4 regions of the Paraburkholderia sp. WC7.3g genome follow, and region 1 is predicted to be linked to each of the others. Evidence: predicted binding sites of a transcription regulator. Region 1 holds the regulator's gene; each other region holds the start of a gene.
The links. The regulator LexA, encoded in region 1, represses DNA repair genes until DNA is damaged. The targets are predictions, from matches to a motif close to ACTGTATNNNNATACAGT.

Region 1 (3,206 bases):
CATCCCCGTCACGTGGCTGGCCTCGACGACCAGCCACGCATTCCTTCCGGCCAGGCTTCAACCTCACTCGTTCAGGTTGATCGCGGCGAGCTTCCATGTGACCAGACCTTCGCGACGGAAGATCGCCGAGTAGTTCGCGTTGCCTTCGCCACGCCGGTACGTGATAACAAATTCGTTGAGACTACGATAGCCGGCCGTGCTTTGACGCCCCGGTGGCGGCGCACTTGCCTGATTGGTGGTGTTGCCCGCGGCTGGTGCGGCCGGCGCTTCGCCGCTCGCGGCTGGCGGCGCGGACGGTTGCTCGCCCGGCATGCCGCGTGGCGGCATGCCGTTCAGCAGCGCCGCGACGCCGTCGGGTGTTGCATAGGCATCGACGAGCGGGCCGATCAACGTCACGCCGATCACCGCGCCAATCGTGGCCAGCTTGTTGCCGGCGTCCGCTTCGAGCCGGCGTGTCAGCATGGCGCCCACCTGCTGCTTCAGGCTATCGCGTAGCGCGGGAAAGTCCACGTACTGATTGACGGTTTGCACGTCTCGCGCATCTGCCGCGCGTTTGAGATTGTTCACCGCGATATACGGTGACGCATAGATAAACCCCAGCGCGCCAATCACGATCACCACGATCAGCGTGATCAGCAGCGGCCGGGTGGCGCTGCCCTGTATGCGTTTCGGAAATGTCATCGAATGGGACTCCACGTTAGTGATCATCTAACGTCGACCACGGCGAGGTCGAAACGATCCCATCCGACGCGAAACTCTGAACTTCAGAAGTGGGTATCGCATGCGTGCCCAGGATTCGCTCAGGCTTCGAACACCGCGCCGTGCACGTTGGCTTCGTCGGCGATGCAACGATCGATCATACGGCATACGGCGTCGACCGTGCCGACCATGATCAGTCGCGACGATCCATGGTAGACCCGCACCGGTGCGCGACGCGCGGGCTCGGCGATGTTCAGCGCCGAATTCAGCGACACGCGAGCGAACGCCGGCAACGACGACGGCAGACCGGAAGCATCGGCAGGCACGTCGAACAGCGACGGCGTGCGCGCCGCGGGCGCCTCGGTCAGCGCGCAGGGCGTGAGCTTGCGCAGATGGCGCAGACGGCCGAACTGGCGAAAAGGCAGCAGGCGGGCAAGGCGTTCCATGAGTCTCTCCTGGCGATACAGCGTAGATGCGGGCGTAAATGCGGGCGTAAATGCGGCTTGGGTTGGACAAGCCGGCGCAAGCGTTGCTGCGACAGCGAAAGATCAGAACTCGCTTGGGCGAATGAGCCCGACCGCGATCCCTTCGAGCGCGAAATCGGCGCTGCCGCTTTCCACGAAGATGTTGTCGTAATCGGGGTTTTCGGCGATCAGCTCGATGCCGTTCGGCCGGCGCTTCAGACGCTTGACCGTCACGTCGTCGCCGAGCCGCGCAATGATGATCTGGCCGTCCTTCGCTTCGCTGCGCTTTTGCACTGCGAGCAGGTCGCCGTCGAGAATCCCGGCGTCGCGCATAGACAGGCCGCGCACTTTCAGCAGGTAGTCGGGTTTGCTCGAGAACAGCGCCGGGTCGCACGCGTAGTGCTGCGAGATATGTTCCTGCGCGAGGATCGGGCTACCCGCCGCGACCCGGCCGATCAGCGGCAGCGACAACTGCATCAGGCCCGCATGCGGCAGCGTGAACTGGTGTGGCGCGTCCTCTTGCCCGGACAGCAGGCGGATGCCGCGCGACGCGCCAGCCGCGAGTTCGATCACCCCCTTGCGCGCCAGCGCGCGCAGATGCTCTTCCGCGGAATTGGCCGAGCTGAAACCGAGTTCGGCGGCGATTTCCGCGCGAGTGGGCGGAAAGCCGGTGCGTTCGATCGCGCGGCGGATCAGATCGAAAACCTGCTGCTGTCGTGCGGTGAGTTTTGTCATGGCCACTGTATGTATGAACAGGTGACTGTATTTTTATACAGTATCCGGCGCATTTCAAGCTTTACTTTAAGTTCGGCCGGAGGGGCGCGTTCGGGCGTCGTTTATCGGCCACATCGCGTCGTTTCCGGTGCGTCAACAGCCGTCGCATCTGCCGTTACCACTTTTGAGTATTAAAAAATGAAGAAACATTATTTTTAATGATGAAAGCCCTTCGATAGACTGGCCTCCGGATTGGCGCTCATGTGCACGTGACCGCGACGCAGAACAACACCAGACGCTTGGCAGCGGACCATCACACGGAGAAAAATCGAGATGAACTATCGGCACACGGGGCTTGCGGCTCGAACCAGAAAACTGATCACGGCGCTCGCCGTCGGCGCGGCGGGCGCGCTGGGCATGGTGGGCGCAAGCGGCATCGCGCACGCCGACACGACACTGCTGAACGTGTCCTACGATCCGACGCGCGAGCTGTATCAGGACATCAACCAGGCATTCGGCAAGGAATGGAAGGCCAGCAGCGGCGAAGCCGTCACCTTCAGGCAGTCGCACGGCGGCTCGGGCGCGCAGGCTCGCTCGGTGCTCGATGGTCTGCAGGCCGACGTCGTGACGCTCGCGCTCGCTTATGACATCGATGCGCTCGCGAACAAGGGGCTCGTCGACAGGAACTGGCAGAAGCGTTTGCCGGACAACGCGTCGCCGTACACCTCGACGATCGTGTTTCTCGTGCGCAAGGGCAACCCGAAGCACATCAAGGATTGGGACGATCTGGTGAAGCCGGGCGTGTCGATCGTGACGCCGAATCCGAAGACCTCGGGCGGCGCGCGCTGGAACTATCTGGCCGCGTGGGCCTACGCCGAGCATCAACCGGGCGGCAACGACCGGAAGGCCAGGGAGTTCGTCGGCAAGCTGTACAGGAACGCCGGCGTGCTCGATTCGGGCGCGCGCGGCGCGACGACGAGCTTCGTTCAGCGCGGCATTGGTGACGTGCTGATCGCGTGGGAAAACGAGGCGTTCCTGTCGCTGAAGGAGTTCGGTCCGGACAAGTTCGAGATCGTCGTGCCGTCGGTGAGCATTCTCGCGGAGCCGCCGGTCGCGGTGGTCGACAAGGTCGTCGACAGGCACGGCACCCGCAAGCTCGCCGAGGCTTATCTGAACTTCCTCTATAGCGAGGAGGGCCAGGAGATCGCCGCGCGCAATTTCTATCGTCCGCGTTCGAACAAGGTGCCGGCCGATCTGACCGCGAAGTTTCCGAAGCTGAAGCTGTACACGATCGACGATTCGTTCGGCGGCTGGACCAACGCGCAGAAG
Region 2 (3,206 bases), 1.1 Mb from region 1:
GTGCACGTAAAAGCGCTGCGGCACGACGATATGCAGGTCTTCCTTCGCGCGCGTCATCGCCACGTAGAGCAGGCGCCGCTCCTCGTCGATTTCGTCGTCGCTGCCGGTGCCGAGATCCGACGGAATGCAGCCGTCGACGCCGTTCAGCACGAACACGTTGCGCCACTCCTGGCCCTTCGCCGAATGAATCGTCGACAGGATCAGGTAGTCCTCGTCGATCAGCGGCACGCCGGATTCGTCGCTGGTGGCATCGGGCGGGTCGAGCGTCAGCTCGGTCAGGAAACGCTCGCGCGACGGATACGTGCCCGCGATGCTTTCCATTTGCAGCAGGTCCGCGTGGCGGATCGCGGCGTCTTCGTGATTGCGCTCGAGATGCGGCTCGTACCAGCGCCGCACCATTTCGAACTCGGCGGGCCACGGCGTTTTCCGCCCGTACACGCCCGACATCAGCCGGACGAACGGATGCCAGTCTTCCTGCGCGCGAGCGGGCGCCGCAAACGCGGCCAGTACGCCGCCGGCGGTCGCGACTGGATCGCCGCCATCCGCGCGCGCGGCGATGTCGTCGAGCACCTTCGCCGCGGTACCCGGGCCGACACCCGGCAGCAGCTGCACGACCCGAAACCCGGCGACGCGGTCGCGCGGATTCTCGGCCCAGCGCAGCACCGCGAGCACGTCCTTCACGTGCACCGAGTCGAGAAATTTCAGCCCGCCGAACTTGACGAACGGGATATTGCGGCGCGTGAGTTCGATCTCGAGCGCGGCGCTGTGATGCGCGGCGCGAAACAGCACCGCCTGCGACTTCAGCTTCACGCCCTGCTCGCGCGCTTCGAGCACCTGCTCGACGATGTAGCGGGCTTGCGCGGCATCGTCAGCGACCGTGACGAGGCGCGGGCGCTGCGCCGACGCCTTGTCGGTCCACAGATTCTTCGTGTAGCGCTCGCTCGCGAGCTCGATCACCGCGTTCGACGCGGCAAGAATCGGCTCGGTCGAGCGATAGTTGTGCTCGAGCGTGACCTGCCTCGCCGGCGGCTCGAACTGGGCGGGGAAGTCGAGGATATTGCGCACTGTCGCGCCGCGAAACGAATAGATGGACTGGGCGTCGTCACCAACCACGGTCAGCCCGCGGCCGTCCGGCTTCAGCGCGAGCAGGATAGACGCCTGCAGGCGGTTGGTGTCCTGATATTCGTCGACCAGCACGTGATCGAAGCGCGCCGACAGATCGGCCGCGATGGCGGGCTCGCCGGCCATGTGCGACCAGTAGAGCAGCAGATCGTCGTAGTCGAGCACACTCTGCTTCTGTTTCGCGTCGACGTAGGCGGCGAACAGCCGGCGCAGATCCTCCTCCCACTCGCGACACCACGGAAACGGGCGCTCCAGCACCTGGCCGAGCGATGCGCCGGTGTTGACGACGCGCGAGTAGATCGCGAAGCAGGTGCCCTTCGCCGGAAAGCGCCGCTCCTTGGCGGACAGCCCGAGCTCGTGACGCACGAGGTTCATCAGGTCGGCGGAGTCTTCGCGGTCGTTGATCGTGAACGCGGGCGCGAGACCGATCAGATCCGCGTATTCGCGCAACAGCCGTGCGCCGACGCTATGAAACGTGCCCGCCCACGTCAGCCCTTGCGCGAGCGCGGCGCGAGCCCCGGCGGTGGTGGCCGCGGCGGCCGTGATGCGCGTCACACGGCGGGTCATTTCGAGCGCCGCGCGGCGCGAGAAGGTCAACAGCAGGATGCGCTGCGGATCGGCGCCCTTCACCACCAGATTGGCGACGCGGTGCGCCAGCGTGTTGGTCTTGCCGGAGCCGGCGCCCGCGATCACGAGCAGCGCGCCGGGCAGCGCGTCTGGCGTGTCGGTCCCGTATTCGACGGCTTCGCGTTGGGCGTCGTTGAGCTTCGCGAGCCAGGAGGTGGTATCGAACGACGGAGCGGATTCGGCGACGGTGGACACGGATAGGCTTTGCGTGCTGGATGGATTTCAGGATGCGACGCACACTGTATATCCATACAACCCCACGCGACAAGCGCCCTTTTTCCGGGCGCCCATCTGCGGGGGCCAGACGTCGGCAGGCGGGTGGCCTGACGCACAACCCGTTAAGCGAGAGTCGTCGGCGGCGCGCGAGCCTCGCAACGCCACGCGCCGCCGCATCCAGCAGGGCTTAATGCTTGACGTCCGCGCCATCGGCCTGCGCGGCAGCCTGCCCTTCCATGTTCATCTTCATTTCGTTATCGGCGGTCTGCCTGTCCGCCTTCTGGTTCAGCTTCGCGCCGCGCACCTGGTCCTTGTACTGGTCCTTTGCGGCCTTCTGCTGCGCCTTCAATTCCGCTTTCGAGGACTTTTTCGCCGCGCGATACTCGGCGTTGGCCTTGGCGTCGGCGTCGCGCTTCTGCACGAGCGGGTCGGTCGAGCCCGACGCCGTCAAACGGGCCGGCGGCGGCGCCTCGACGCCCTGCGCGGCGGGCGCGCCGGGGACTTGCTGCATGCCTTGCGCCGAAGGCGGCGCCTGCAAGCCCTGTGCGCCAGCAGCGGACGGCGGCACCATGTCGGCGGCGCCCTGGGTCTGGATTTGCGCGTGACCGCCAATGCCTGCTGCCGGTGCTGTCTGCGCGACAGCGGCCGTCGCGGCAAAAGCGGTGAGGGCGGTACCGATCAGGAGCGAACGAATCTGGGTCATGGCTTTCCTCTCTAAAGTTGTCGTGACTCGGGCGGACTTTCCGGCATCGCGATGACGGTATGTCCCGCGCGCCTCACCCGGTCTGGACGTCGCTGGATGGGTGGCCGGGGAGCGATCCCGGAAATGCCAGCGGGCTTTGCTGCTGAACTGCACTTTAGGAGTGAAATCCGTCCGACGCGACCGGCGTTACGGAACGTTTCAGTTTCCGATAACTGAATAACATCTGCTTTCATTTGCTTGCCGGGGCGCGTTTCGGAGGAATCCTGCGCAGGTCGAACGGCCCGCGCCGCCGCGGCGCATGCACTTGCTTTATGATGCGAACCCCGAACGCGACCCGTGCCCCAAGGTGCAAATGCGATGCCCAACCTCAATTTCACGCTGACCGGCGAATACGTCGAACTGCACAATCTGCTGAAAATCACGGGCCTCGCGGATAGCGGCGGCTCAGCGAAGATGATGGTTGCCGACGGCGCCGTGATGGTCGACGGCCGCGTCGAGACGCGCAAGACCTGCAAGATCCGCGCGGGCCAAGTCGTGC
Region 3 (3,206 bases), 290 kb from region 1:
TTGCCCGGTCATCGCGACGCTGCAGGCGTCTACTTTGCATACGCCTACGGCAGTGCAGATGTCGATGGCCTGGTCACCAACGCGGCGGCAACCGGATACGCGCTGGAGCACACCGGCTCGATGCATCTGAATGCGTATACCGGCGGTGGCTACTGGACGCACTACGGCCCCAGTGGCTGGTATCTCGATGCGGTCGTGCAGGGTACGTACTACGACGGCGGCGCGACCACGCAATTTGCGAGTCTGCCGGTCCGGGGTACGGGCTTCGCGACATCCCTGGAGGGGGGCTATCCGATCCCGCTGCCGCTCGGCCCGGGTTTCGAACTGGAGCCGCAGGCGCAGATCATCTGGCAGCATGTGTCGTTCAACGATGCGAACGATGGTCTGGGTGAAGTCGCCCTCGGCTCGACTTCGGGTGCGAGTGGCCGGCTCGGCGTGCGCGGCAAGTGGACCATCGAAGGCAGCCATGAGACGGTGTGGCAGCCGTATGTGCGCGCCAACCTGTGGCGGGATTTCAATGCCCAGGCCACCACGACCTTCGCCAATGATCCGGTGCCGCTGAATGTGCAGGCCACGCGACTGGAGTTCGCCGGCGGTGTCACCGCGAAGATCAAGGATCGGCTGAACCTATACGGACAGTTCGGCTACCAGTTCGCCGTGAGTGGAAACAGCAATGTCCGCCGTAGTGGGGTCAAGGGCGATCTCGGCGTGCGCTATGTCTGGTAGGCGTCTGCTTTGCCCCATCAATGTCGTGACCGGCGCAATCAAAGGTGCCGCGTTTGCGTAGGCGGATTGCCCCAGTCGTCGTGTAGCCCATCGCGATAGGTGACTGGCGCATTCAGTGCCGCGTCGAGATCGAGTTCATCGATGCACATGATGTTCACGTTGATATACGAATACCCGGTGCCGTTCGGCATATCGATGCGATCGAATACGTGGACCCCGCAGCGTTTGCAGAACGGGTGATGCGCGACCCGATTGTTACCCTGATATTCGCTCAGCGCGGCTTCGTCGCAGAGCAGACGAAAGTCTTCCCGGCGAACCTGCACGTGCCAGAATCGCAGCCTGCTGCAGTAGCTGCAATTGCATTTCGACGTGCCGTTGTCGAAGTCGATGCGAGCTTCGAACTTGACGAGTTGGCAATGGCAACTGCCGAGGTACGTGCGCAGCATGGGGTTCTCCGAGGTTGAGGGCCGCTGCAATTATGGACGGCACGACTTCGTGCTGCCAATGCACGAACCAGCACAACCCTCGCGGTAATGGCGGTCGCGCAGCGCCCGCCCTCCAAAAAAAGTGCCTGTTCGCTATCGCATAAAAACATGTAGGATACTGTATATCCATACAGGTATTTTCGTAAATGACAGCCGCCCTGCCAGCACCGGAAGCCATTCACCCGTCCTTGTGGCGGGCGTCCCAGCTTGGCGCTGGCCGCGGCCGCAGCGTCGATACCGGCTATCCGGCCTTGTCGGCGGAATTGCCCGGCGGCGGCTGGCCGCTGGGCGCGCTGGTCGATCTGCTCGTGCAGCAGGCCGGCGTCGGCGAACTGCGGTTGTTGCAGCCGGCGCTCAGCGCCGTCGGCGAGCGTCCGCTCGCCTTCGTGCAACCGCCGCATACGCCGGACGGCCTCGGGCTCAACTACATCGGCCTGTCGCTGCAGCAGGTGCTGCGAATCAATGCGCCGAAAACCGCCGACGCGCTGTGGTCGGCCGAGCAGATCCTGCGCGCCGGCAGTTGCGGCGCGCTGATCTTCTGGGCGCAGTACGCGCAGGCGTCGTCGCTGCGCCGTCTGCATCTGGCCGCGCAATCGTCGGAGACGCTTTTCATCATGGTGCGGCCGCTCGCCACCGCGCAAGATGCATCGCCCGCGCTGCTGCGGCTCGCGCTCAGGCCATCGGCCGAAGGTCTCACCATCGACATCGTGAAACGACGAGGGCCCGCTCGCGCAGAGCCCCTGTCGATTCCCCTTCAACCCACCCCCGTTCTGCTTTCCCGACATGCGCGTCTTTCTCGCCGTTCATCTGCCAAAGTTGCCGCTCGAGGTCTTCAGACCGAAGTGGTCACCTGAGCCCGCGCATGGCTGCGCGGTGCTGGAGAAAGACAAAGTGGTGATGGCCGACCCCGCCGCGCGCTCGGCAGGCGTGCGTCCCGGCATGAAGCGCGGCGGCGTGCTGACGCTGTCGCCGCAAACCGGCATGTATGAGCGCGATGGCGGCCGCGAGGCGGCGGCCCATCGCGAGGTGGGCATCGCGCTGATGCGCTTCTCGCCCGAAGTCGCGCTGCTCGATGAGGCGACGGTCGTCGTCGAGATCGGCGCGAGTCTGCGGCTCTTTGGCGGCCTGCTCGCGCTGTGTCGCGATGCGAAGGCCATCCTCGACGCGCTCGGCTTCACCGCGCGCATCAGTGCCGCGCCGACCGGCCAGGGCGCGTGGCTGCTCGCGAAGTATGGCAACCGCCGTGTGCTGAAGCTCGCGTCGCTCGAACGGCGTCTGTCCGCCCTGCCGATGCTCGCCGTGCCCGAAGTGCGCCCGTTCGCCGACTGGTTCACGGGCCTCGGTTGCGAACGCATCGCCGATCTGCGCCGCCTGCCCCGCGCCGGCTTGCAGCGCCGCTGCGGAGAACATCTGCTCGACTCGCTCGACCGCGCGTTCGGGACCGCGCCCGAACTGTTCGACTGGCTCGAACTGCCGCCCACGTTCTCGGCGCGCATCGAGATGCCCGACCGGCTCGAACACGCGGATGGCGCGGTGTTCGGCGCACAGCGGCTCGTCGTGCAACTGTGCGGATGGCTGTGCGCGAAACAGCTCGCGCTCACCGGCATTCGCCTGTCGCTCGAACACGAGCGCGGACGCGCTGCGATCGAGCCGACCACGATCGACATCGCACTCGGCGAGCCGAGCTGGCGCGAAGAACATCTGATGCGCCTGCTGAAGGAGCGGCTGCATCGTATCGAGCTCGCCGCGCCCGTGATTGCATTGCGGCTCGATGCATCGAACGTCGAGTCGGCCGCGCCCACGTCCGACACGCTGTTTCCCGAACCGGGCGGCTCGAAGGAAGATCACGAGCGCCTGCTCGAACTACTGGTCGCGCGGCTCGGCGACGAGAACGTGCTGAAACCCGCGCCGAGCGCCGATCATCGGCCGGAGATTGCGAACCGCTGGCTGCCGGTCTCGCAGCCGCTCAAGCCCGCGCCGCTGCCGCAGAATCTG
Region 4 (3,206 bases), on a different contig from region 1:
TCGCGCTCACATGATCATTCGAGCGGCCCCTCCGTTCGATCGACGGACCTTCGTACGCAGATGCACCGTACCCCTAATGAATGTGCTTTGGTGTGCACTGCGCTTGCGCGACTTACTCGCCGCAAAGTCGGAGGCATAGGCCCAGATCGAACGTGCCCGCACGCAATCCGCTGTTGTGCACTCCGTCCGACTCGCCAGGCCGCTTTACCCACAACCGGGCGTGATAATTCGACAAAGACAAGACCGGATCCGGACCAAGACGGGCTCCAACCGGATTGCACCATAAATCATCGCCCTGCAAATCTGAGGCAAGAGGCGCGCCATTTCGACTGCAGTCAATGACCACAGGCACAACTTCACGAGATCCCAAATGCAGCAGTGCTCTCGCACGATCGAGGCATTCTTCTGTCGATTTGAAATTCGAGACATTCATCGCGATGCCGGTGAGCCTATCGAGCATGTTGTTGTCGCGCAGCCACCGATCGAGGCAACTTTCTTCCGGCCAGCTGGAGTGTCCACAGTCGAGGTAGACATCAGTTTGGGTGAGTTGGCCTAGCCGGTCACATGCGTATTGCAGCAAGGCCGTGCGGCGCTCGGCGCGATCCTCACCGAACTTTCCGTTGAACATATCGGCGACTGCGTCTGGTTCTACTATCGCAATCACCCGACGTTGTGCGATGGCATCGCAGAGTTTGTCAATGTAGGCGCGGTAGGATCCTTCTGTTTCTTCTCCACCGGCGGAATACCCACCGCCGAAATCACGGTCCGGGATCCCGTATAAAACGACAACCGCAATCTCATCATTAGCATATGCGCCATCCAGTTTGATCCGAAGGTCAGCGATGGCGGAGACATCGGTCACCCAGATGGCTTGCGGCGTGGAAGCGATGCGTTCGAGACACGCGGACTTCGTTTGGGCGGCAGCAAGGTACCGTGCCGCTGCCGATTGCAGATCGACGTAGAGCTTGCCGGAAGAATGCTTTCTGTTGAGCATTGGTGAAAGACGGTCAGCTGCTGATGGGAGCAGTTATTCTAACCGACGGTTCCTCTGACCAGCTTCTCGGGCTTGCGGAAAGCTTTCCCATATGGCCGATCACAGACCGGTCGCGAAAGGTGGGCTCGCGCCCGCCTGGAACGGCTCGCCAGTACCCCCCGGTCGTGGTCTTCACACCTCCTTTTACATTTTCCCGGGATAAGCGCTACACTAGATACTGTATATCCATACAGTATCCTTGCTCCATGAACGCCCTGCCGCGTCACCCTGAAGAAATCCACCCCGCGCTATGGCGAGCTTCGCAGCTGGCCGCCGGCTTCGATCGGGTGGTGTCGTGCGGCCACGCCGCGCTAACCGCCGAGCTGCCGGGCGGCGGCTGGCCCGCGGGCGCGCTCACTGAACTGCTCACACCGCAGCCGGGCTGCGGTGAACTGCGTCTGCTTCAGCCCGCGCTGGCGAACGTCGGATCCCGCCCCTTGCTCCTGCTGCAGCCGCCGCATCGGCTTCAACCCGCCGGACTGGCGTGGCTCGGCGTTCCCGCAGCACAGCCGTGCGTGCTGCGCGCACCACGCACGGCTGTGCTGTGGGCCGCCGAGCAGATCCTGCGTGCCGGCACCTGCGGCGCCCTGCTCTTCTGGCAGGCAGAAGTCCGGCAGGAAGCGCTGCGGCGCCTGCATCTGGCCGCTCAGGCCTCGGACACCCTGCTGTTCCTGTTTCGCCCACTCGCGGCCGCCCAGGCGACGTCGCCGGCGCCGCTGCGGCTTGCGCTGCGAGCCGCCAGGGGCGGTATTGAAGTGACGTTCGTCAAACGCCGCGGACCGCAGCGCGACGAACCCGTTTTCGTTCCTCTCGTACCTTCACCTGCCCTGTTGAGCCGATATGCAACTCTGGATCGGCGTACATCTGCCGCACCTCGCCCTCGAGTCGTTTCTCCCGCGCTGGTCGACGCCGCGCAATGAGGCCGGGTTTGTCGTGCTGGAAAAGGACCGCGTTGTCGCGCTCGACGGCGCGGCGCACTCGGCCGGCATCGTGCCTGGCATGCGCCGCGGTGGAGTGTTGACGCTTGTCCCCGACGCGGTCATCCGGGAACGTGATCTCACCCGTGAAGCGGAGCTGGTTCGTGGCGTGGCGTTCGCCCTGCTGCAGTTCACCCCCCACGTGGTGCTGGCGGAGGAATCGGTCGTGCTGGCCGACGTTTCGGCGAGCCTGCGCCTCTTCGGTGGCATTCGGGCACTGCGCTGGCGGGCGGGTGAAACGGTGAGCGCGTTCGGCGTGACCGCGACACTTGCCGTTGCGCCGACGGGACAGGCCGCATGGCTCTTCGCCCGATCATCGGGTGGCGTCGCGCTCACGTTGCGCTCCGTCGACCGTACGCTGCGTCGCGTGCCGTTACCTGCCCTGCCGCCTGCGCGCCCCTACGCCGGATGGTTCGACGGACTGGGATGCGAAACGGTCGACGACGTCCGGCGACTACCCCGCGCAGGCCTCAGGAAGCGCTGCGGAACGGCGCTGCTCGATGCGCTCGATCGCGCGACGGGTGCGGCGCCCGAAGTGTACGAATGGCTGGAGTTGCCCCCCGCCTTCAGCGCGCGGCTCGAGCTGCCCGACCGGATCGAGCATGCGGAAGCCGTGCTGTTCGCGGCGCGGCGGTTGATCCTGCAGATGACCGGTTGGCTGTCGGCGCGACAGCTGGCGATCGCCCGGTTTGTACTTGAGCTCGAGCACGAACGCGGCCGCGCGGCGGTGCCGCCGACCGCAATCGAAATCGCGCTTGGCGAACCGACGTCACGCGAGGAACACCTCGTGCGCCTGCTGAAAGAACGCCTGGGCCGCGTCGAACTGGCCGCGCCGGTCATCGCCGTTCGCCTCGACGCGAAGGACGTGCGCGAAGCGGACGCACCCAGCGAATCGCTGTTTCCTGAGCCAGGCGGTTCGCCACAGGAGCATGCGCGCCTGATGGAACTGCTCGTCGCCAGGCTCGGCGCCCAGAATGTCACCCGGGCGGCGCCCGTCGCCGATCACCGCCCCGAGGTCGCCGCGCGCTGGATACCCATCGGTGAGACCGTCAGGTCCATGCCGCCACCGTCCAGCCTTCCGCGGCCGACGTGGCTGCTCGACAGTCCGGTGCAGCTCATCATGCGCGGCCACCGTCCGTTCTACGGCACCCCGCTGCGCATGGTGTCGCCGGCCGAACGTATCGAGGGCGGCTGGC

Region 2: the regulator LexA is predicted to act here: its motif matches at 1,988-2,005, upstream of OKW43_RS27240 (ATP-dependent helicase).
Region 3: the regulator LexA is predicted to act here: its motif matches at 1,329-1,346, upstream of imuA (translesion DNA synthesis-associated protein ImuA).
Region 4: the regulator LexA is predicted to act here: its motif matches at 1,211-1,228, upstream of imuA (translesion DNA synthesis-associated protein ImuA).

Annotation. Positions count from the first base shown of each region.
Region 1 is NZ_JBNDMA010000002.1:2,291,021-2,294,226, forward strand. It holds gene OKW43_RS21965 (DUF2939 domain-containing protein) at 64-681, opposite strand; gene OKW43_RS21970 (hypothetical protein) at 801-1,145, opposite strand; gene lexA (transcriptional repressor LexA) at 1,248-1,898, opposite strand; gene OKW43_RS21980 (sulfate ABC transporter substrate-binding protein) at 2,211-3,206, shown strand, end outside.
Region 2 is NZ_JBNDMA010000002.1:3,440,546-3,443,751, forward strand. It holds gene OKW43_RS27240 (ATP-dependent helicase) at 1-1,944, opposite strand, end outside; gene OKW43_RS27245 (hypothetical protein) at 2,153-2,668, opposite strand; gene OKW43_RS27250 (RNA-binding S4 domain-containing protein) at 3,026-3,206, shown strand, end outside.
Region 3 is NZ_JBNDMA010000002.1:2,003,954-2,007,159, reverse strand. It holds gene OKW43_RS20685 (autotransporter outer membrane beta-barrel domain-containing protein) at 1-726, shown strand, start outside; gene OKW43_RS20680 (GFA family protein) at 765-1,172, opposite strand; gene imuA (translesion DNA synthesis-associated protein ImuA) at 1,358-2,065, shown strand; gene OKW43_RS20670 (Y-family DNA polymerase) at 1,995-3,206, shown strand, end outside.
Region 4 is NZ_JBNDMA010000005.1:28,184-31,389, forward strand. It holds gene OKW43_RS42200 (glycoside hydrolase family 6 protein) at 113-994, opposite strand; gene imuA (translesion DNA synthesis-associated protein ImuA) at 1,240-1,953, shown strand; gene OKW43_RS42210 (Y-family DNA polymerase) at 1,874-3,206, shown strand, end outside.